3 regions of the Streptomyces sp. NBC_01260 genome follow, and region 1 is predicted to be linked to each of the others. Evidence: riboswitches for the same ligand, from Rfam matches in the RefSeq annotation. Region 1 holds a riboswitch; each other region holds the start of a gene.
What was found. Region 1 has a riboswitch for cobalamin ahead of OG322_RS36095 (ABC transporter substrate-binding protein). Riboswitches for the same ligand answer to the same signal wherever they lie in the genome.
Positions count from the first base shown of each region.

Region 2: another riboswitch for cobalamin. It lies ahead of OG322_RS02070 (hypothetical protein); the one in region 1 lies ahead of OG322_RS36095 (ABC transporter substrate-binding protein).
Region 3: another riboswitch for cobalamin. It lies ahead of OG322_RS11010 (ribonucleoside-diphosphate reductase subunit alpha); the one in region 1 lies ahead of OG322_RS36095 (ABC transporter substrate-binding protein).

Region 1 is NZ_CP108464.1:8,110,300-8,117,711, forward strand. Features, by position in the region: gene OG322_RS36075 (beta-ketoacyl-[acyl-carrier-protein] synthase family protein) at 1-325, shown strand, start outside; gene OG322_RS36080 (acyl-CoA dehydrogenase family protein) at 418-2,298, shown strand; gene OG322_RS36085 (acyl carrier protein) at 2,565-2,825, shown strand; gene OG322_RS36090 (beta-ketoacyl-[acyl-carrier-protein] synthase family protein) at 2,822-4,045, shown strand; cobalamin riboswitch at 4,121-4,308, shown strand; gene OG322_RS36095 (ABC transporter substrate-binding protein) at 4,345-5,412, shown strand; gene OG322_RS36100 (FecCD family ABC transporter permease) at 5,409-6,500, shown strand; gene OG322_RS36105 (ABC transporter ATP-binding protein) at 6,497-7,285, shown strand; gene OG322_RS36110 (PRC and DUF2382 domain-containing protein) at 7,385-7,412, opposite strand, start outside.
Region 2 is NZ_CP108464.1:456,313-463,724, reverse strand. Features, by position in the region: gene zwf (glucose-6-phosphate dehydrogenase) at 1-1,208, shown strand, start outside; gene OG322_RS02075 (hypothetical protein) at 1,284-1,439, opposite strand; gene OG322_RS02070 (hypothetical protein) at 1,508-2,920, opposite strand; cobalamin riboswitch at 3,028-3,155, opposite strand; cobalamin riboswitch at 3,259-3,328, shown strand; gene OG322_RS02065 (prenyltransferase/squalene oxidase repeat-containing protein) at 3,525-6,227, shown strand; gene OG322_RS02060 (hypothetical protein) at 6,224-7,144, shown strand; gene OG322_RS02055 (energy-coupling factor transporter transmembrane component T) at 7,173-7,412, shown strand, end outside.
Region 3 is NZ_CP108464.1:2,575,741-2,583,152, forward strand. Features, by position in the region: gene mctP (monocarboxylate uptake permease MctP) at 1-1,485, shown strand, start outside; gene OG322_RS11005 (GNAT family N-acetyltransferase) at 1,630-2,142, shown strand; cobalamin riboswitch at 2,208-2,331, shown strand; gene OG322_RS11010 (ribonucleoside-diphosphate reductase subunit alpha) at 2,474-4,897, shown strand; gene OG322_RS11015 (ribonucleotide-diphosphate reductase subunit beta) at 4,897-5,913, shown strand; gene OG322_RS11020 (hypothetical protein) at 5,910-6,122, opposite strand; gene OG322_RS11025 (helix-turn-helix domain-containing protein) at 6,204-7,178, shown strand; gene OG322_RS11030 (family 20 glycosylhydrolase) at 7,282-7,412, shown strand, end outside.

The DNA of each region.
Region 1 (7,412 bases):
CTCCACCCCGCTGAACGACGCCATGGAATCCGCGCTGATCGCCCGGCTCTTCCCGCACCGGCCCTCGGTGACCGCACCGAAGGGCGTCATCGGGCACACCCTTGCGGCGGGCGGTGCGATCGAGGCGGTGGCCACCGTACTGACCCTGGAACACGGCCTCGTCCCGCCGATCGCCAACCTCGACGCCCCGCCGGCGGAGTCCGGCCTCGACTGTGTGACCAAGGAACCCCGCAGGCAGCGCGTCGAGCGGGCCCTCAGCCACTCCTTCGGATTCGGCGGCCACAATGTCGCCCTCGCCTTCCAGCGGGCCCCGGCACCCCGCTGAACAGGAAGTAAAGGGCTGCGAATGCCAGAATTCGGGTGTCCTGGCTGATTCCTGATCGTTCCTGTCGTATGACCATTACGATGGATAGCCCCATGGTGACCGGAGCCGGCACGGAGCGGGTCGCGGACCGGCTCACCGCAGTGCTCCTCGGCGCGGACGCCCGCCGGGAGCACGGCTTCTGGCAGCGCATCATCGCCACCGAGCCGTTCCGCAGGCCGGTAGTCCCCCTGCCCGGTCCCACCCCCGACGAGCGGCTCGCGCTCGCCCACGCCCGGCTGCGCACGCTCAACAACGCGCTGGACAGCGGCGCGAGGCTGGCAGCCGACCCGCGCGCCCTGGCCGCACTGCACGAATGGCTCGCCCCGGTGGACCCGACTCTCGCCACCGTCGCGGGAATCCACTACAACCTCTTCCTCGGCAGTCTGCTGGACCACGACGCCGACCGGTCCCGCGATCTGTCGGACTTCCTCGCGATGCGGCGCATCGGGACCTTCCTCTGTACGGAGGTGGCGCACGGCAATGACGCCGCCGCGGTCGAGACGACGGCCACCTACGACCGTGCCCGGGACGGATTCGTGCTGCACACGCCGCACCTGGGCGCGCAGAAGTTCATGCCCAACACCAGCCGGGCCGGCGGCCCCAAGTCGGGACTCGTCGCCGCCCGGCTCCTCGTCGAGGGAGCCGACCACGGGGTCTTCCTGCTGCTGGTGCCGCTCACCGACTCGTCGCAGGCCCTGCCCGGGGTACGGATCCGCAGGCTTCCGGCACGGCTGGGCAGTCCCGTGGACCACTGTCTGACCTCCTTCGACCAGGTATTCGTGGGGCGCGAGGCACTGCTCGGCGGCCAGCAGGGGCGGGTCGGCGACGACGGGGTGTTCCGCAGCGGCACCGCCGGCCGCAGACGCCGATTCCTCGCCTCCATCGGCCGCGTCACCACGGGCCGCATCTGCATGAGCGCCAGTGCGGTCGGCTCCGCCCGGGCCACCCTTGCCATCGCGGTCCGCTACTCCGGCCACCGGTATGTCTCCGGGGGCCGTGCGCTGCCGCCGTTGCCGGTGATGGCCCACCGCAGCCACCACGGCCCGCTGGCCGGGGCCATGGCCACCGTCTTCGCGATGAGCCTGCTGCACCGACGGGTCCTCGACCGCTGGGAGGCCGCGGTGCGCGGCCCGGCGGCGGAGCGCGCGGCGGCCGGGCAGCTGGTCGACATCGCCAAGGGCTGGATCACCTGGCAGGCCCGGTCCGTGATCGTCGAATGCCGGGAACGGTGCGGAGCCCAGGGACTGCTGGAGAACAACGGAATGACCGAACTCGTCACCGCGGTGGAGGGCGCCATCACCGCCGAGGGCGACAACCTGGCCATCCACGCCAAGGCGGCGGCCGAGATGGTCATCTCAGCGATGCCCGAGGCATTGGACGCGTGGGGCACCGCGTCCGGCCGGCCGGACGGCGACCTGAACGATCTGCGCTACCTCGGCCGGCTCCTGGCCCAGGTGGAGCGGATCCAGTTCGCCCGCTCCCGCGCACGCATGGCACGGGCCCCGCACGGTGGCCCGCTGAAGCGGTGGAACACGGGGTCCGGGCCCGCGCTGCGAGGCGTCGAGGCGCACGCCTACCGGCAGGCGGCCGACGCGTACGCGGACGCGGTCGAGGGCCTGCCCGAGGGGCCTGCCCGCGAGCGGCTGACCGAACTGGCCCGGCTGTTCGCGCTGCGCTGGGTCGAACGCAACAGCGGGGACCTGCTCGTCGCCGGTCACCTCACGGCCGACCAGGTCGAAGGGCTGACGGAGGCCACCGAGCAGCTCGTCGCCGCCGTCGCGGTCCACCTGCCGGAACTCGCCGGCTCCTTCGCGCTGCCGGCGGAACTGCTCGCCGACTGGCCCATCGCGGGAGCCCGCTACGCGGAGGCGTACGACGACCTGGAGGCGTCCTGGCACACGGGCGAGAGGCAGGTACCCGCGGGGGATCGATGACGGCCGGGACGGAGCAGGGAACACCCGTGCGGCTGCGCCGTGCGGCCGCGGCGGCACAGGGCCTCGGAGTCGGTGTCGTACTCCTGGCCTTCTGGGGCACCGCGGCCGTGTTGTCGCGGTGGTGCCCGGGGGAGCGGCCCCGCGGAGGCGAATCGGTTCGCCGCAAGGCGTAACTGGACGGACGCTGCTCAGTTACTTCGGCGTCGGGGCGTGAGAGGCAGCGCTCCGGACACCCCCGCCGGACGGGCATGATGGAGAGGAAGACCATGAGCGCGATTCACCCCACGATCACCGAGGTACTCAGCCGTACCTTCAGGGTGCCCGTGGCCGAGATTCTCCCGGAATCCACGATGGACAGCCTGGACATGGACTCCCTGGCAGTCGCCGAGTTCGCCGTCGTCATGAGGGAGGCCGTCGGCGTCGAGCTGGACCCGGGCACCCTGCACAGGGACACCAGCCTCGCCGGGCTCACGGAGTTCCTCCGGGCGTCGGCCGGCGGCCAGGCACCGGTGGGCAACGCCCGATGACGACGCCGGCCATCGCCGTCACCGGTCTGGGAATGATCACCCCGGTCGGCAACGACACCGAGTCCACCTGGGACGGTGTGTGCGCCGGGGTCAGCCCGGCCCGCACCGTCCCCGCACTCGCAGGGTGCGCGATCGACTTCGCCTGCACGGTCGACGGCATCGACCTGGACGCCGCGATCGGCCGCCGCACGGCCTACCGCATGGGCAGGTACGCCAAATTCGCCGTACTCGCCGCACGGGAGGCGGTCGCCGACGCGGGAGTCGACCCGGGAGGCTGGGACGGCAGCCGGGTCGCGGTCGTCGTCGGTACCAGCAGCGGCGGCTCCGCCGGTCTCACCGATCAGGCACTGGTGCTGGAACGGCGCGGGCCCGAGGCGACCTCGCCGTCCGGGATCCTGCTCACCATCCCGAACATGCCCGCGGCCGAGATCGCGATCGAGATGGGCGCCACGGGCCCCAGCCTGGCGCCCTGCACCGCCTGCTCGTCCGGGATCACCGCACTGTCCGTGGCCCGGGACCTGCTCGTCACCGGGCAGTGCGACCTGGCGATCGCGGGAGCCACCGAATCGACCCTCTTCCCGATCGCCATGACCGGATTCGCCAGATCCGGCGCGGCCGCCCGCGCGGACGGGGACCTGTCCCGGCTCAGCCGGCCCTTCTCGGCCGACCGGGCCGGGCTCGTCATGGGCGAGGGCGCCGCCGTCATGGTGCTGGAGCGCGCCGCCGACGCCGAGGCCCGGGGCGCCGAGCCGCGCGCGCTGCTCGCGGGCACCGGCGCCACCACCGACGCCCACCACCCCACCAGCCCGCACCCCGACGGCCGGGTCGCCCAGGCCGCCGTCGAGGCCGCGCTGCGCGACGCGGGCTGGCACGCCGCGGACGTCGAACACATCAACGCGCACGGTACGGCCACCCCGCGCAACGACGCGGCCGAAGCCGCCCTCATCGGCCGGGTCTTCCCGCACCGGCCGCCCGTCACCGCGCCCAAGGGCGTACTGGGCCACTGCATGGGCGCGGCCGGAGCGATCGAGGCGGGGCTGACGATCCTCACACTCCAGCGCGGAATCATCCCGCCGGTCGCCAACCTGGACGCGCCCGCGCCCGGGTTCGACATCGACTGCGTCATCAAGCAGCCGCTGGCGCTGCCCGTCCGGCGTGCCGTCAGCCACTCGTTCGGATTCGGTGGACACAACGCCGTGGTCGCGCTCCTGCGCCCATAGCGACCGGGCCGGTGGAACAGGCGGGGGCCCGCCCATTCCACCGGCCGCACCGCCGCTGAGCTGCGCAGAGGCTCGTGGTAGCGTGCCTGGGCCAGTCGAACTCCACGTAGGGGTCAGGGAATCCGGTGCGAATCCGGAACTGACGCGCAGCGGTGAGGGGGACGGGCGGGGCCAACAGCCACTGGGAGACCCATGGGTTCCCGGGAAGGCGTCCCGACCGTACGAACCCGAGTCCGAAGACCTGCTGGCACCCGCGGTCCGGCACCGGGTCGCGGAACTCCGTACACCGGGCCCCGCGCATGGGCCCAGAGACGCCGAGGTACTTCGTGCCGCCCATAGCCGGCCACGCCCGCTCCGCCGCCCTGCTCATGGCGGGGACAGTCCTGCTGACAGCCTGTGGTGGTGGCGGGGACAGCTCCGCAGCCAAGTCCACCGGGGCCGACGGCTATCCGGTGACCCTGAAGAACTGCGGGCGCACCGTCACCGTGGAGGCGGCCCCGCGCCGTGCCGTCCCGGTCGACCAGGGGTCCACCGAGATCCTGCTCTCGCTCGGCCTCGCCGACCGGCTGGCCGCCACCGCCACCTGGACCGACCCGGTGATGAAGGGCCTGGAGAAGGCCAACGCCGGCGTCCCGAGGATCTCCGAGAACCGTCCCTCCTCGGAGAAGGTCCTGGACCAGGAGCCCGACTTCGTCAGCGCGTCCTTCGAGTCGACGCTCGCCAAGGGCGGCGTCGCCCCACGCGAGCAGTTCGAGAAGCTGGGCGTCCCCACCTACGTCTCGCCCGCCGACTGCACCGCCAAGGACAACAGCAAGGACGGCGACGGGGTCCGGACCGGAGCGCTGACCATGGACAGCGTCTACCGTGAAGTACGCGACCTTGCCCAGGTGTTCGGTGTCCCGGAGCGGGGCGAGAAGCTCGTGGCGGAGCTGCGTGCCCGGGTGCGCAAGGCCACCGACGGCGTCGACGCCTCCGGCGCCACCCTGATGTACTGGTTCGCCAACTCCGAGTCCCCGTACCTGGCGGGCTGTTGCGGAGCACCCGGCGTCATCACCGGTGAGCTCGGCGCGAAGAACGTCTTCGACGACACCCATGAGGAATGGCCGCAGATCAACTGGGAGACGGTCGCCGACCGCAACCCGGACGTGCTGGTCATCGGCGATCTGACCCGCAAGTCGGAGACCGCCGAGAGCGCCTCGCGGAAGATCGCGTTCCTGGAGTCCAACCCCGCCACGAAGAACATGGACGCCGTACGGCACAAGCGCTACGTGCTGCTCAGCGGCCAGGCCATGAACCCGTCGATCCGTACGGTCGAGGGCGTGGAGCGCGTCGCCGCCGGGCTGCGTACGTTCGGGCTCGCGGGGTGACGGACACCGAACAGGCCGCGAAGGTGAGTGAGCGCGCGCTCACCCATGCCGGTGAGGGCGGGCGTCCCGGCATCCGGGGCATCCGCAGCGGACTCCTGTGGGCCGGCGGGCTCCTGCTGCTCGTCCTGTCCGTCGCGGTGGCCGTCACCATCGGTCCGGCCAGGATCTCCGTCAACGACGTCCGGGACACGGTCGCGGCCCACCTCGGGCTCGGGGAGTCGCCGCTCAGCCCGATCCGGGACGGCATCATCTGGAACCTGCGCATGCCCAGGACGCTGCTCGCCGCCGTCTGCGGTGCCGGGCTCGCGGTCTGCGGCACCGTCATGCAGTCGCTGCTGCGCAACCCGCTCGCCGACCCGTTCGTCCTCGGTGTCTCCTCCGGGGCGTCGACCGGCGCGGTCGTGGTCGTCGTCCTCGGGGTCGGCGGGGGAGCGGTGTCCCTGTCGGCCGGTGCGTTCATCGGGGCGCTGTGCTCCTTCGCGCTGGTCCTGCTGCTCAGCCACACCCTCGGCGGCAGCACCGACCGGGTGGTCCTGTCCGGGGTCGCGGCCATGCAGCTGTTCTCCGCGCTCACCTCCTTCGTCGTGATGACCGCCGCCGACGCCGAGCAGACCCGCGGGGTGCTGTTCTGGCTTCTGGGTTCACTCGGCGGCGTCGGCTGGACCGATGTGTGGACCTGCTCCGCCGTGCTGGCCGTGACGCTGCTGATCTGCCTGGGCCATGCCCGTACGCTCGATGCCTTCGCCTTCGGCCAGGACGCGGCCGCCACCCTGGGTGTCCATGTCGGGCGCACCCGGATCGTGCTGCTCTGCACAACCGCGCTGCTGACCGCCGCACTGGTCAGCTCGGCCGGTGCCATCGGCTTCGTCGGCCTGGTGCTGCCGCACGCGGCCCGTGCGCTCACCGGTTCCGGGCATCGCAGACTGCTGCCGGTCACCGCGCTGGCCGGGGCCGTTTTCCTGGTCTGGGTCGACACCCTCGCGCGCACCGTCCTCGATCCGCAGGAGGTTCCGGTGGGCGTCGTCACCGCCCTGATCGGGGTGCCGGCCTTCGTCCTCGTCCTCTACCGCACCCGGCGGTCCGCGTGACCCCGCCCGCCCGCAGCGGGCTGCGGGCCGACAGAGTCAGCCGGGAGGCGGGCGGCCGTCTCATCCTGGACGGGGTCTCACTGACTTCGCCGCCCGGTGCCACCGTCGGGCTGATCGGCCCGAACGGCTCGGGCAAGTCGACCCTGCTGCGGATACTGGCCGGAGTACTCGCCCCGGACGCCGGCACGGTCACCCTCGACGACGACCCGCTGGCCAGGATCGGCCGCCGCACGGTGGCCCGGAGGGTCGCGGTGGTGGACCAGCACTCCCTCACCCAGGTCGAGCTGAGCGTCGTGGACGTCGTACGCCTCGGCCGCATCCCGCACCGACGCGCCTGGTCGGCGGCGACAGCGGCGGACGAGGCCGCGGTGGGCGAGGCGCTGGAGCGGACCGGTCTCACCGGCCGCCGGGACCAGTCCTGGCACACCCTCTCGGGCGGCGAGCGCCAGCGGGTCCAGATCGCCCGCGCGCTGGCCCAGCAGCCGCGCGAACTGCTGCTGGACGAACCGACGAACCACCTGGACGTCCAGCACCAGCTGGAACTGCTGTCCCTGGTCACCTCGCTGCCGCTGACGGCTGTCATCGCGCTGCACGACCTCAATCTGGCCGCGATGTTCTGCGACCGGATCGTGGTGATGAACGGGGGCCGGGTGGTCGCGGGCGGGTCCCCGGCCGAGGTGATCACCCAGGAGCTCATCGCCGAGGTCTACCGGGTCAGGGCCGTCGTGACACCCGACGGCCCCCAGGGGCGGCCCTCGGTGCGTTTTTGTCCGGGGCGGCCCTGACCCGAGGGGTCAGGCAGCGGCACGAGAGGGCGGACCCCGTGGTGCGGGTCCGCCCCTCGCTCCTGTCCGGTACGGCTGGTCCGGCGCGGTGCGCGGGGTTCAGCGGCGCCGTCCCTGACCGAACTCG
Region 2 (7,412 bases), 7.7 Mb from region 1:
GCGTCGCCGACCACGGTCCCTTCGACGAGGGCGACTTCGCCCGCTTCGCCGGTGCGCTGCGGCTTGCCACCATCGACTACGACGACCCCGGGAGCTTCCGGTCCATCGCGGAACAGGCCGACGGCTGCCGCATCCTGGTCCACTACCTGGCCATCCCGCCCAACCTGTACGCGCGTGCTGCCGAACGCCTGGCCCAGGCGGGACTGAACGGTGAAGCACGGCTGGCTGTGGAGAAGCCCTTCGGTCAGGACCTGGCCTCCGCACGCGCCCTTCAGGCGGACCTGACCCGGCACTTTCCCGACGAGCGGCTGCTGCGGGTCGACCACTTCCTGGGGAAGGACGCGGTGGAGAACCTGCTCGCGTTCCGCTTCGCCAACACGATGCTCAGCGGGGTACTCCAGCGTCCGCTGATGCGCAGTGTGCAGATCACCCTGGCCGAGGACTTCGGCGTCGAGGACCGCGGCGGCTTCTACGACAGCACCGGCGCCCTGCGCGACGTCGTGCAGAACCATCTGCTGCAGATGCTGGCGTACTTCGTGATGGAGGCACCGCGCACGGGCTCCGCCCAGGACATCCTCAACGAGCGGGTACGGGCGCTGAAGGCCGTGCGCACCGTGCTCCCCGAGGACTGCGTACTCGGCCAGTACGCGGGATACCTGGACGTGCCGGGGGTGCGGCCGCAGTCGCGGACCGAGACCTATGCCGCGTTGCGGACCTGGGTCGACACGGACCGCTGGGCCGGCGTTCCGTTCACCATCCGGACGGGCAAGGCCCTTGCCAGGACGGCGACCGAGATCGTTGTCGAGTTCCACCGGCCGACCCCGCGCTACTACCACACGGCCTGCACCCAGGACGCGACTCCCGACCTGGTACGCCTGAGGATCAGCCCCCGCCCCGGCGCCTCCTTCCACCTGTTCGTCCAGCGCCCCGGCGACCCCTCCCAGGTGGAGCCGGTCACCGCGGCCGTGGACTTCACCGGCCTGAGCGGCGACAACGTGACCGCCTACGAGTACGTCCTCGCCGACGCCCTCGCCGGGGATCCCCGCCGTTTCACCCGGATGGACCTCGTCGAGGAGAGCTGGCGCATCGTCGGCGACATCCTCGACCCCGGCACGGCTCCTCTGCCGTACGAACCGGGCGGCAGCGGCCCCGAACAGGCCGAACGCCTGACGACCGATGGCCGTTGGCTGCCGCACGCCGACGCCTGACGGCCTTGCACCCGCCCGGCGCCCAGGGGCGGCGGCCGGCGGGGGCGGACACGGTGGCGCCCGCGGGCGGGTGGTTCAGCCGCGGCTGCGGCGGCGTTCGGCGGAGGACGGCGTCAGCGTGCGGAGCCGGTCACGGACGGCGCCGAGGGCATCGGCCAGCGCCTCGGTCCGGGGCTCGTCCAGTGCGTCGAACATGCCCTTCTGGACGACCGCGACATGGCCGGGGAGCACCTTCGCCAGCAGTTCGCGTCCCTCGTCGGTGAACTGCAGGTAGCTCAGGTCGCCGTCGCGCCGGAGGCTCAGGCGCCCCAGCGCAGGGCGATGGTGTCGCCCGCGTTGATCACCTTGCTCCGGCTGGCGGAGGCGAACGCGGAGCCGTCGACGCTGGCCTTCCAGGTGTTGGACCCGCTGTTGGCCTTGCCGTTGACAGTGGTGATCGTGCCGGTGCCCGACGACGGGGTCACGGCGGTCACGCAGCCGGACGGGGTGGCCGCGCCGGTGGCCGCGTCCAGGACTGTCCCGAGGGTGGTCGTGGTTCCCGTGGGTGTGAGGGCGACGGAGCAGACCTTCAGGTTCCCCGCGCCGTCGTCCACGGTCAGGGCGAGCTTCGTGGCCGTGCCCGAGGTGAGCGTTCCCTGCGCTACCCACTGTGTGGCGCCGCTGGTCGTCGGCACCGGGGGAGTGGAGGTGAAGCCGCCGCCGGCGACAGCGCGCAGGCCGTCGATCGATGCATAGGCCGCGGGGGCTGTGTCGCTGGGCAGGTACTTGAAGCCGCCGCCGGGGTTGAACTGCTGGGCGATGAGAAAGTCCACCGGCGTCTTGCCCGCGGAGGTGAGGAAGTCGCCGGTCTGCGCGTTGATGCCGCAGGCGTTGAGGCCCGAGACGGCCCAGCCGTTGGAATCGGTGTTGACGCCGAACATGGCATTGAACGCACCGCTGCCGGGCACCAGCTTGCTCTTGAGGAACGCCTTGGCCTGGGCGATGTCCGTGTCGGTGTTCGGTACCCCGGAGACGCAGAGCGCGGCCATGGCGGCCCCGGTCATGTCGATGTCGCTGGTCGCGCCGAGCTGACTCGGGTCGCCTTCCGCCTTGCTGTAGTTCCAGCCGCCGTCGTTGTGCTGGTTGGCGCGGACGCGCGTGATCAGGGAATCGCGCAGGGCCTGGGGTATGCGCTGGGCCCCTGCCTGTGTCTTGGCGCCGCCGAGGGCGAGTGCGGCGAACACGGTGCCGTTGAAGTTGGCCGAGGGTCCGAAGTAGCCCGGCTCGGATGTCTGCCAATAGCTGTAGATGTCACCGATGAGGTTGCGGGACGCGGAGACCCGGGAGGGGTCGATGCCGGCCGCGTAGGCGTTGAGAGCCGCCCGCTCGTAGTCCGTGACCACGGGTGTCGTGGAAGGCCAACTCGTTGTGGAGAGAAGGGTGCGGTACACGGATCTCGCGTTCTTCGTGGCATCGCCTCCCGGTGTGACATCGACGACAGCGGTGCCCGCGGCGGCGAGCGCGCTGAACGCCCACTCGTTCGACAGCCCGGCTCCCGCGTAGGAACCGTCGGCGGCCTGGAGGGACTTGAGGTAGGTGACGCCGTTGGTCTTCGAGGTGGCGATCTGCGCGGGCGTGGCCGTTGCCGCCGCGGGCAGCACGCTGAGGCAGAAGGCCCCGATGGAGGCGGCCGCCGTGAACGCGAGGCGGCGTGGGATCAAGTGACGGGACATGGCCTGCTCCTGGGATGAGGGGCGCGCAGACCGTACCCACGCCCCGACCGGTCGGCGGGCAGCAGCGGGCAGGGCCGCCGCCCGAACGCGTGGACCGGCTTCCTGTGGTGCATCGCCGTATGGGCATTCGGGCTCGGAACGGCCCTCAGCCGTTCCATTACCGCTGCGCGTCAGCCCCGGAGTCTCACCGGGTTCCCCCATCTGGCAGCCCAGGACGCTACCCCAGTCGGTCTGCTCCCGCCAGACACCCCGTGAAGCGCTCTTCTTCACCCGTGGCCATGTCTTGACGGGTCGTGTACATGCGTGCTGCAATCCGGCTGATACGCACTGAGTTCCAGGGGAAGCCGGTCTGATTCCGGCGCTGACCCGCAACCGTAGGCCCGGCACTGCCGGGCGAGCCGGAATGCCTGGAGCTTGATCTTCAGCGAGAAACGCCGTCGCGGACTACGGCGTGGTCGACCAGCCTGCCGCCCCACGGTACGTCGTGCGCGGTGACGGCTCCACAGCCACGTTCCTGTCCCTTCGGACACCGAACGAGGGGGCCGTGGTGAAGACCGCACAGCGAAGAGAGCGGCAGGCGGGGGCCAGAACGCTTCTGTCCTTGATGTCCGTAGCGTTCCTGTTGCTTGCCATGTCTATGACGTTTGTCGCGGTGACCCCGGCGCAGGCTGATCCCCTCGACGCCTGCACGCCTTCCAAGGGCGCGATCGTCGCTGTCGACTTCGGCCCGTTCGGGGGCGGGGTCGAGCGTGGCTGCGACGCGACACCCACCACAGGGTACGAACTCCTGCACGAGGCGGGTTTCACCACGGAGGGCACCCAGCACGACGGCCCGGCCTTCATCTGCCGTATCGGTCTCGGCTCGGGCACCCAGTACCCGACCACGGACACCGAGTCCTGCGTGCTGACCCCGCCGGCCACGGCCTACTGGTCGTACTGGCTCGCCTCGCCGGGCCAGAACAAGTGGACCTACAGCCAGTACGGGGCCATGGACCGCAAGCCCAAGGACGGCGACGTCGACGCCTGGGTGTACGGCGGCACGGACATCGGGGGCACCACCGGCAAGCCGGCCTTCACCCCCGACGAGGTACGCGCCGGAGGCGGCGGCACCGAGAGCCCCGACCCCGGCGGCACACCGACGGTCCCGGCAGGCGAGATCAACGTGCCCGCCGCAGCGGCCTGGGTCGAGGGCGCACTCACAGACGGTGAACGCGTCGTGGACGACGGCGCCGACACCGCCAACTACCTGCTGACCACCGAGGCCGCCTACGCCTTGGCCGCCGCGGACAGCGACAGCGTCACGCTCGACAAGGTCACCGCGTTTCTCGCCGCCCACACCGACGACTACGCGTATCCGGCGGGCAAGGACCAGGCTCCCGACGCGACGGCTGCCGCCCGCCTAGCCCTGCTGGCCGAGGCCACGGAGGCCGACCCGCACCACTTCGGCGGCCACGACCTGATCGCCGACCTCGTCGACAACGTCTGCGCCGCGGGCCCCGACTCGGGCAGCCCCACGCCCGGCTGCACCGCCAAGGGCGACTTCCGTAACGCCGCGTACGCCGACGGCCAGGCCCTCGCCGTACTCGCCGTGCTGCGCGCCGGCGCCGTACCCCCGGCCGCGACCGTCGAGCGGCTGACCCAACTCCAGTGCGACGACGGCGGGATCACCAGCATCCTGATCAGGCCCGGCGAAAACTGCGACGGGGACCCCGCCACGACCGGCCTCGTTGCCCTCGCCCTGCAGCAGGCGGGTGGCCGGGACACCGCGGTGGGCAACGCCCGCGTCTACCTGAAGAAGGCACAGCGCGAGGACGGTTCGTTCCCCGGCTACACCGGCGCCACGACCGGCAGCATCTACGCCACGGGCTACGCGGCGCAGGCCCTTCGCAGCCTCGATGACACCGTGCAGGCCGACGCCGCCGTCTCCTGGCTCTCCCGTCAGCAACTGGACGGTGGCGGCTTCGGGTTCGAAGAGGGGGCCACGGACGCGGCCCTCTACCCGACCGCGCCCGCGATGCTGGCCGGCGCGGGCACCGATCTCTTCCAGCTGACGACGAAGAAGACGGAGCCCACCGACCCGCCGACGACAGAGCCGCCCACCACACAGCCGCCCACGAGCGACCCGACGCTCCCGGCCGGCGAAGGCCCGGACCTGAAGAAGGGGGTCGCCTACCTCACCCGTTCGTCCAACCTCAAGCAGGGCCAGTACTACGTCTCCGGCGCCGCATCACCTCGCGCGGATTTCGGCCTCACCATCGACGGGGCGTACGCACTCGCGGCCACCGGCCTGGACAACGACAAGCTGCGCGGCATCATCGACTTCCTCGACAAGGGCGGTAAGGACGGCGACGGACGGACCCTTCAGGACTGGACCCTGACCGGGACGAAGTACGCGCTCGGCGGGTCCATCGGCAAGGCGGCACTGCTGGCCGAGGCCGTCGGGCGCGATCCGCGCTCCTTCGGCGGCCATGACCTCATCGCCGCGTTGGACAAGGCGGTGTGCACCGGGCCGAGCGCAGCTCCGGACCGCAGCTGCGCCGCCAAGGGCTCCTACACCAACGCCCCTTCCGTGTTCTCCCAGTCCCTGGCGGTCATGGCCCAGCTGCGGGCGGACGAGAAGGAAGCGGCGCAGGAACCGATCGCCTATCTCGAAAGCCTTCAGCACGACACCGGTGCCTGGCCCAGCCTGATCCCGGCCACGGGCGACTCGGAGGTCGACTCCACCGCCATGGCGGCCATGACGCTCGACCTGGCGGGTGGCGAGAAGGCAGACAAGGCCGTCGACAAGGCGCTGAAGTGGCTTGCGGGCAGGCAGTTGGCCGACGGGGGCTTCCCCGGCGCGGCCGGCAACTCCGTCAACTCGGCAGCGCTGGCGGTCCAGGGGCTGTCGCTGGACTCCAAGGAGTACCGCACCGAGATCGCCAAGGCCCGTAAGTTCCTGGCTTCCCAGCAGAACACCGACGGCGGCTTCAGGGTCGCGAAGGAAGGACAGAGCGGCTCCGATCTGCGTGCCTCCACCCAGGCCGTGAGTGGGGCGACCGGCGTTTCGTTCGGCACCCTGGAGCGCAGCCTGACCGGCACGAGCCCCCAGCCCACGCCCAGCGCTTCCTCTCCGCTGATCGTCACCCCCGGCGGCAACACCGGCGGCGTCATTGACACCGCTACCGATGGTTCCGGTGGGGGAGCGCTCGCCTCGACCGGCGCGCAGATCGGCGCCCTCGTCGGGTCCGCCGCCCTGCTCGTCGCCGCCGGCCGGCGCACAGTCGTTGTCGCCCGGCGCAGGGCCGCCGCAGGGGGCCGCATATGAGCACCTCCGTGTGGCGCAGAGCCGTACAGGCGGCGGCCGCCCTCGTGCTGTCGACGGCGGCGCTGACCGTGACCGCACCGTCGGCTGCGGCGGCCCCGCAGCCGATGGGCCGGTGCACCACCACGTCCGGAGTCGTACTCGCGGTCGACTTCAGCCATTGGGGCGGTCCGGTCTACCGCTCCTGCGGCTCCACTCCCACCACCGGTTACGAGCTGCTCAACCAGGGCGGCTGGCGCACCACCGGTACCGGCCATGACGGGCCCGCCTTCATCTGCCGGATCGGCTACAGCGGTCAGCAGGGCGGCAAGCAGTACCCGACGCCGCAGCAGGACGACTGCGTGCTGACACCTCCCGCGTCCGCCTACTGGTCGTACTGGCACGCCGACCCGGGCGCGAACACCTGGGAGTACAGCCAGCTCGGCGCCATGCTCTACAAGCCGAAGCCCGGCAGCGTCGACCTGTGGATCTTCGGCGGTACGGACATCGGCGGAACGAAGGGGCTCCCGCAGTTCACGCCCGACCAACTGCGCGCTCACAACACCAAGGCGACGGGGAACCCCGGGAAGCCCGCGTCGACCGAGCGGGCGCCCGCGCTCCCGCCCGGGACCGACACCGGCCCTGCCCCGGAGACGCCTAGACCCACGCCGTCGAAGTCTCGTTCCGCCGCGGCGAAGCCGTCCCGCCCGGCGTCGCCCAGTCCGTCGGAGTCCGCGTCATCCAGCCCGTCCGCGAGCCCCAGCGGCACGCCGAAGGACGAGAAGGCGGCCGCTCAGCCCCCGGTGCTCGACGCCGCCCCAGCCGCCGATGCGAAACATGACGCCGGTTCCCTCCTGCCTGCGGTGATCGGTGGCTCGCTGATCGTGCTCGTCGGCGGGGCTGCGGTGTTCGTCGCCAAACGCCGACGCCGCACGGAGTAGCCGCGTGTCGCGCACCCTGCCCTCATCGATGACGCCGGTGTCCGGCCGCACGCCGGACACCGGCGGCCGTCGGCTGCCCAGAACACTTCATCCGGTGGCCTGGTGGATCTGGGCACTCGCCCTCGCCACCGCCGTGAGCCGCACCAACAACCCGCTCCTGCTCTTCCTCGTGCTCGCGGTACTCGGCTACGTCGTCACCGCGCGCCGCACCGAAGCACCCTGGGCACGCGGCTTCAAGTACTACCTCTGCCTCGCCCTCACCGTCGTC
Region 3 (7,412 bases), 5.5 Mb from region 1:
TTCGGCACCTGGGTCACCTGGTTCCTGCTCGGCGGCGACCTCTACACCGCGTACACCTTCGTCGCCGTACCCGCGGCTGTCTACGCGGCCGGCGCGGCCGGCTTCTTCGCGGTCCCCTACACCATCCTGGTGTACCCGCTGATCTTCACCTTCCTGCCGCGTCTGTGGTCGGTGTCGCACAAGCACGGCTACGTCACCACCTCGGACTTCGTCCGCGGCCGGTTCGGCTCCAAGGGGCTCTCGCTCGCCGTCGCCGTCACCGGCATCCTCGCCACCATGCCGTACATCGCGCTCCAACTCGTCGGCATCCAGGCGGTGCTCGACGTGATGGGCGTCGGCGGCGGGGAGAACACCCACTGGTTCATCAAGGACCTGCCGCTGCTGATCGCGTTCGCGGTGCTCGCCGCGTACACGTACTCCTCGGGCCTGCGCGCGCCCGCGCTGATCGCGTTCGTCAAGGACGGGCTGATCTACCTCGTCATCGCCGTGGCGATCATCTACATCCCGATCAAGCTCGGCGGCTTCGACGACATCTTCGCCGCCGCCCAGGAGAAGTTCGCGGGCCCGCCGGGAGGCAAGCCGACCGGCGCGCTCGCACCCGGCGTGAACGGCCAGTGGGGTTACGCCACACTGGCGTTGGGCTCGGCGCTGGCGCTCTTCATGTACCCGCACTCGATCACGGCGACGCTCTCCAGCCGCAGCCGCAACGTGATCCGCCGCAACACCACGATCCTGCCGCTGTACTCGCTGATGCTGGGACTGCTCGCGCTGCTCGGCTTCATGGCGATCGCCGCCGGGGTCAAGGTGGACAACGGCCAGCTGGCGATCCCGCAGCTCTTCGAGGACATGTTCCCCGACTGGTTCGCGGGGGTGGCCTTCGCCGCCATCGGCATCGGCGCACTGGTCCCCGCGGCGATCATGTCGATCGCGGCGGCGAACCTGTTCACCCGGAACATCTACAAGGACTTCCTGAAGCCCGACGCGACCCCCGCGCAGGAGACCAGGGTCTCCAAGCTGGTGTCGCTGCTGGTGAAGGTCGGCGCGCTCGCCTTCGTCCTCACCATGGACAAGACGGTCGCGATCAACTTCCAGCTGCTCGGCGGGATCTGGATCCTCCAGACGATGCCGTCCCTGGTCGGCGGCCTGTTCACCCGGTGGTTCCACCGCTGGGCCCTCCTCGCGGGCTGGGCGGTCGGCATGGTCTACGGCACGGCCGCCGCCTACGGGGTCGCCAGCCCCACCCAGGCGCACTTCGGCGGCTCGTCCAAGGAGATCCCGGGCATCGGTGAGATCGGCTACATCGGCCTGACGGCGTTCGTGCTGAACGTCGTGGTCACCGTCGTCCTCACCTTCGTCCTGAACGCCGTGAAGGCGCCCGCCGGGGTCGACGAGACCTCTCCCGACGACTACACCGCGGACGCGGGCGACCCGGGCGTGAAGGCGGAGCTCCCGCCGGCCACGGCCGGGGCGCCGGGCGGTCACTGACCGCGGAGCACCCGCGCGGGACGTACGGGCCGTCGCATCCTCCCTCCGGAAGGCGCGGCGGCCCTTCCGCGTGCCGGACGCGGGGACCGGGCGTGCCCGGCAATTCCCGCGACCGGGCCCGCGGCGTGCGGCAGACTTCCGCGCATGGACATAACGATCAGGCCGGTCGAGCCGGCCGAGCACGCGGTCCTCGGCCAGATCACCGCCGAGGCCTATCTCGGCGACGGGCTGCTGGACTTCGGCGCCGACGATCCGTATCTGGTGCAGCTGCGGGACGTCGCCCGGCGGGCCGCCGAGGCCGAGGTGCTCGTCGCGGCGGACGCGCGGGGGCGGGTGCTGGGCGGCGTGACGTACGCCCCGCCGGGGAACCGGTGGGCGGACATCGCGGCCGCGGACGAGGCCGAGTTCCGGATGCTCGCGGTCTCCCGCGAGACCCGCGGGGCCGGGGCGGGCGAGGCGCTCGTCCGGGCCTGTATCGACCGCGCACGGGCCACCGCGGGGGTCACGGGGATCGCCCTGTCGACGCAGCCGGCCATGCACGGCGCCCATAGGATCTACGGGCGCCTCGGCTTCGTGCGGACCCCCGAAAGGGACTGGTATCCCATCGACGGGCTCTCGCTGCTGACGTACCGCCTGGACCTCCCGCCGAAGTCATGACATCCCGCCGTTAGGTGGCGCGACACAACATATGGGGGCTGCCGCATCCGACTGCCCCCACATGTATGCTCGTGCTCGCTGTCGCCGCAGGGAAATCCGGTGCGAATCCGGAACTGTCCCGCAACGGTGTGTTCGGTGCGCTTTTGTGCACCCGTGAGTCCGAGGACCTGCCGACAGCGCATCCGGCTCGACCGATCCGGATGCCCAGACGTCCGGGCCTCGTGGATGGGCCGGTGGACGCCGCACGGAGTGCTGCCCCGCCCAGGGCCCGGCTCCGCCCGGCTGCCCCCGTTCCCCCGCCGGCCCAGAGCCGAGCGAGGGAGAGCACCACGTGACCATCGCGCCAGCCGATCCGGTTTCAGCGGCCGAGTCCGAAGCAGCCGATTTCGGAACGGACCGGTCCGCAGCACCCGCGAAGGACGGACCGGGAACCGCGTTGCTGCGGACCCTCACCGACCTCACCGCGGATCTGCCCGACACCGACCCCGGACGCGTCGCCGGCGCCGCACTGCGCGGCCGCAACGCCCGGTCGGACGAGGCCGAGCTGCGCTCGCTGGCCACCGAGGCCGCCGCGGGCCTGATCTCCGAGGACCCCGCCTACTCCCGGCTCGCCGCCCGCCTCCTCACCCGCACCATCGCGGACGAGGCGGCCGGGCAGGGCGCGACGTCCTTCTCCGCGTCGGTCTCCGTCGGACACCGCGAGGGTCTGATCGCGGAGCGCACCGCCGAGTTCGTGACGCTCCACGCGGCCGCTCTCGACGCGCTGGTGGCACAGGCCCTCGCCGACGGCGCCGACGACCGCTTCGGCTACTTCGGGCTGCGCACCCTGCACAGCCGCTATCTGCTGCGCCACCCGCTCACCCGCCAGGTCGTCGAGACCCCGCAGCACTTCATGCTGCGCGTCGCCGCCGGGCTCGCCGAGGACAACTCCGAGCGCGCCCTGGACGAGGTCGCCGCGCTGTACCGGCTGATGAGCCGGCTGGACTACCTGCCCTCCTCCCCCACGCTCTTCAACTCCGGCACCCGGCACCCGCAGATGTCCTCCTGCTATCTGCTGGACTCGCCGCTGGACGAGCTGGACTCGATCTACGACCGCTACCACCAGGTGGCGCGGCTGTCCAAGCACGCGGGCGGCATCGGCCTCTCGTACTCCCGTATCCGCGCCCGCGGTTCGCTGATCCGGGGCACCAACGGGCACTCCAACGGCATCGTGCCGTTCCTGAAGACGCTGGACGCCTCCGTCGCCGCGGTGAACCAGGGCGGCCGGCGCAAGGGCGCGGCCGCGGTCTACCTGGAGACCTGGCACGCGGACATCGAGGAGTTCCTGGAGCTGCGCGACAACACCGGTGAGGACCAGCGGCGCACGCACAACCTCAACCTGGCGCACTGGATCCCGGACGAGTTCATGCGCCGGGTCGACGCGGACGGCACCTGGTCGCTGTTCTCCCCGGCCGACGTGCCCGAACTGGTCGACCTGTGGGGCGACGCGTTCGACGCCGCGTACCGGGCGGCCGAGGCCAAGGGCCTGGCCCGCAAGACGATGCCGGCCCGTGAGCTGTACGGCCGGATGATGCGGACGCTCGCGCAGACCGGCCAGGGCTGGATGACGTTCAAGGACGCCTCCAACCGGACCGCGAACCAGACCGCCGAGCCCGGTCGCGTCGTGCACTCCTCGAACCTGTGCACGGAGATCCTCGAAGTCACCGACGACGGCGAGACGGCCGTGTGCAACCTGGGTTCGGTCAACCTCGGCGCGTTCGTCGCCGACGGCACCATCGACTGGGAGCGTCTGGACGCCACCGTCCGTACCGCCGTGACCTTCCTCGACCGGGTCGTCGACATCAACTTCTACCCGACCGAGCAGGCGGGCCGCTCCAACGCCCGCTGGCGGCCGGTGGGCCTGGGCGCGATGGGCCTTCAGGACGTCTTCTTCCAGCTGCGCCTGCCGTTCGACTCAGCCGAGGCACGGGCCCTGTCGACGAAGATCTCCGAGCGGATCATGCTCGCCGCGTACGAGGCGTCCTGCGACCTCGCCGAGCGGTCGGGTCCGCTCCCCGCCTGGTCCGAGACGCGGGCCGCCCGCGGTGTGCTGCACCCGGACCACTACGACACCGAGCTGAACTGGCCGGAGCGCTGGGACGCGCTGCGCGCCCGGGTCGCGACGACGGGCATGCGCAATTCGCTGCTGCTCGCCATCGCGCCGACGGCGACGATCGCCTCGATCGCGGGCGTCTACGAGTGCATCGAGCCGCAGGTATCCAACCTCTTCAAGCGCGAGACGCTCAGCGGTGAGTTCCTCCAGGTCAACGCCTACCTCGTCGACGAGCTGAAGAAGCTCGGCGTGTGGGACGCGCGGTCCCGTGAGGCGCTGCGCGAGGCGAGCGGTTCGGTGCAGGGCTTCGCCTGGATCCCGGAGGACGTGCGGGCGCTGTACCGCACGGCGTGGGAGATCCCGCAGCGCGGACTGATCGACATGGCGGCGGCCCGTACGCCGTTCCTCGACCAGAGCCAGTCGCTGAACCTGTTCCTGGAGACGCCGACGATCGGCAAGCTCTCCTCGATGTACGCGTACGCCTGGAAGCAGGGGCTGAAGACGACGTACTACCTGCGCTCGCGCCCGGCGACCCGGATCGCCCGTGCCGCGTCCGGCCAGACCGCCGCCGCCCCCATTCCCGTACAGCAGGCGGCCGCGCCCGACGCGGACGCGATCGCCTGCTCCCTGGAAAACCCCGAGTCCTGCGAGGCCTGCCAGTAATGAGCTCCAACGAGACCAAGAACCTGCTCGACCCGGGCTTCGAACTGACCCTGCGGCCCATGCGCTACCCGGACTTCTACGAGCGCTACCGGGACGCGATCAAGAACACCTGGACGGTGGAGGAGGTCGACCTCCACTCCGACGTCTCCGACCTCGCCAAGCTGTCGCCGGGCGAGCAGCACATGATCGGCCGGCTCGTCGCGTTCTTCGCGACCGGCGACTCGATCGTCTCCAACAACCTCGTGCTGACGCTGTACAAGCACATCAACTCCCCCGAGGCGCGGCTGTACCTGTCGCGGCAGCTCTTCGAGGAGGCCGTGCACGTCCAGTTCTATCTGACGCTGCTCGACACCTATCTGCCCGATCCGGACGACCGGGCGGCCGCGTTCGACGCGGTCGAGGAGATCCCCTCGATCCGTGAGAAGGCGCAGTTCTGCTTCAAGTGGATGGACTCGGTCGAGAAGATCGACCGGCTGGAGACCAAGGCCGACCGCCGCCGTTTCCTGCTGAACCTGATCTGCTTCGCGGCGTGCATCGAGGGGCTGTTCTTCTACGGCGCGTTCGCGTACGTCTACTGGTTCCGCTCGCGCGGCCTGCTGCACGGCCTCGCCACCGGGACGAACTGGGTCTTCCGTGACGAGACCATGCACATGAGCTTCGCCTTCGAGGTCGTGGACACCGTCCGCAAGGAGGAGCCGGAGCTCTTCGACGACGCCCTCCAGCAGCAGGTCACCGACATGCTGAAGGAGGCCGTCGAGGCGGAGCTCCAGTTCGGCCGCGACCTGTGCGGTGAGGGCCTGCCGGGCATGAACACCGAGTCGATGCGCGAGTACCTGGAGTGTGTCGCCGACCAGCGGCTCGCCCGGCTGGGTTTCCCCGCGGTGTACGGATCGCAGAACCCGTTCTCGTTCATGGAGCTCCAGGGCGTCCAGGAGCTGACGAACTTCTTCGAGCGCCGCCCGTCGGCGTATCAGGTGGCGGTCGAGGGCACGGTCGGCTTCGACGACGAGTTCTAGATCCTCGCCCAGCTCCTGACGTACGGACGCCGTGCGGCCTTCACCGGCCGCGCGGCGTCCGCCGTTCGCGGCGGGTCGGCTCTCCGGCCCCGTTCCGCCTCCCGGAGCTCGCGGTCGATGCGGCGCTCGCGGGCGATCCCGATCAGCGCCGGGAGCAGGACGAGTGCGAAAACAGCGGATATACCCAGGAGGTTCAGGAATGTGTTCATGCCTCTACTGTCGTCCGGTCGAGCAGAATCCGTCAGTGGCAGGACTGTCATAAGACATCGAATTCCTGCCACACTGGGGAGATGCTGAAGAATGTCGCCGCCCTGCTCCTCGACGAGGTCCACCCCTTCGAACTCGGCGTGCTCTGCGAGGTGTTCGGGCTCGACCGCAGCGACGAGGGCCTGCCGGTGCACGACTTCGCGGTGGTCTCCGCCGAGGGCCCCGTGCTGCAGACCCACGCCGGGTTCACCATCAGCACCCCGTACGGGCTCGACCGGCTGGAGGAGGCCGACCTCATCGCCGTACCGGCCGGCAGCCACTTCATGGACCGGGAGTACCCCGAGGAGGTCCTGGACGCCCTGCGCCGGGCCGTGGACCGCGGTGCCCGGGTACTGAGCGTCTGCTCGGGGGCGTACGTGCTGGGCGCGGCCGGACTGCTGGACGGCCGCCGCTGCACCACGCACTGGCGGCACTCCGACGAGCTGGCCCGCCGCTTCCCGCGGGCCGTCGTCGAGCCGGACGTGCTGTACGTGGACGAGGGCTCCGTCATCACCTCGGCCGGCACGGCCGCGGGGATCGACGCCTGTCTGCACCTGGTCCGCCAGGCCTACGGACCCGCCGCCGCCAACACCATCGCCCGCCGCATGGTGGTGCCGCCGCACCGCGACGGCGGGCAGGCCCAGTACATCCAGCGGCCGCTGCCCCGCGACCGCTGCGACACGGTCGGCGACACCCTCGCCTGGATGGAGCGGCACCTCGACCGGGAGATGACCGTCGAACAGCTGGCCGCCCAGGCGCACATGTCGCCGCGCACCTTCGCCCGGCGCTTCCAGCAGGAGACGGGCACCACGCCGTACCGCTGGCTGTTGCGCCAGCGGGTGCTGCTGGCGCAGCATCTCCTGGAGACATCGGATGAAACGATGGACACCATCGCCGGGCAGACCGGCTTCGGTAACGCTGCCGCGCTGCGCCATCAGTTCGTACGTTCGTTGGGCACCACGCCACATGCGTACCGGCGGACCTTCCGGGGCCCTTCCGCCATCACCGAAGTCGCCTGATCCTCCATGGAGACGACCTCCGATCATTCGTCCAACGGTTTCCCTCACCTGTCCATGGACCGGGCCCCGGCGAGGCACCAGGGTCTGACGCATGGACATCCGGATGGCAAGACGAAGGACCATCGGAGCCGTGGTGGCCGCGCTCGCCGCCGCTCTGCTGCCCTGGCAGAGCGCCGCGGCGGTGGACGGAGCCGCGGCGGCGCCTGGGCCCGAGGTGCTGCCCTCGCTGCGGCA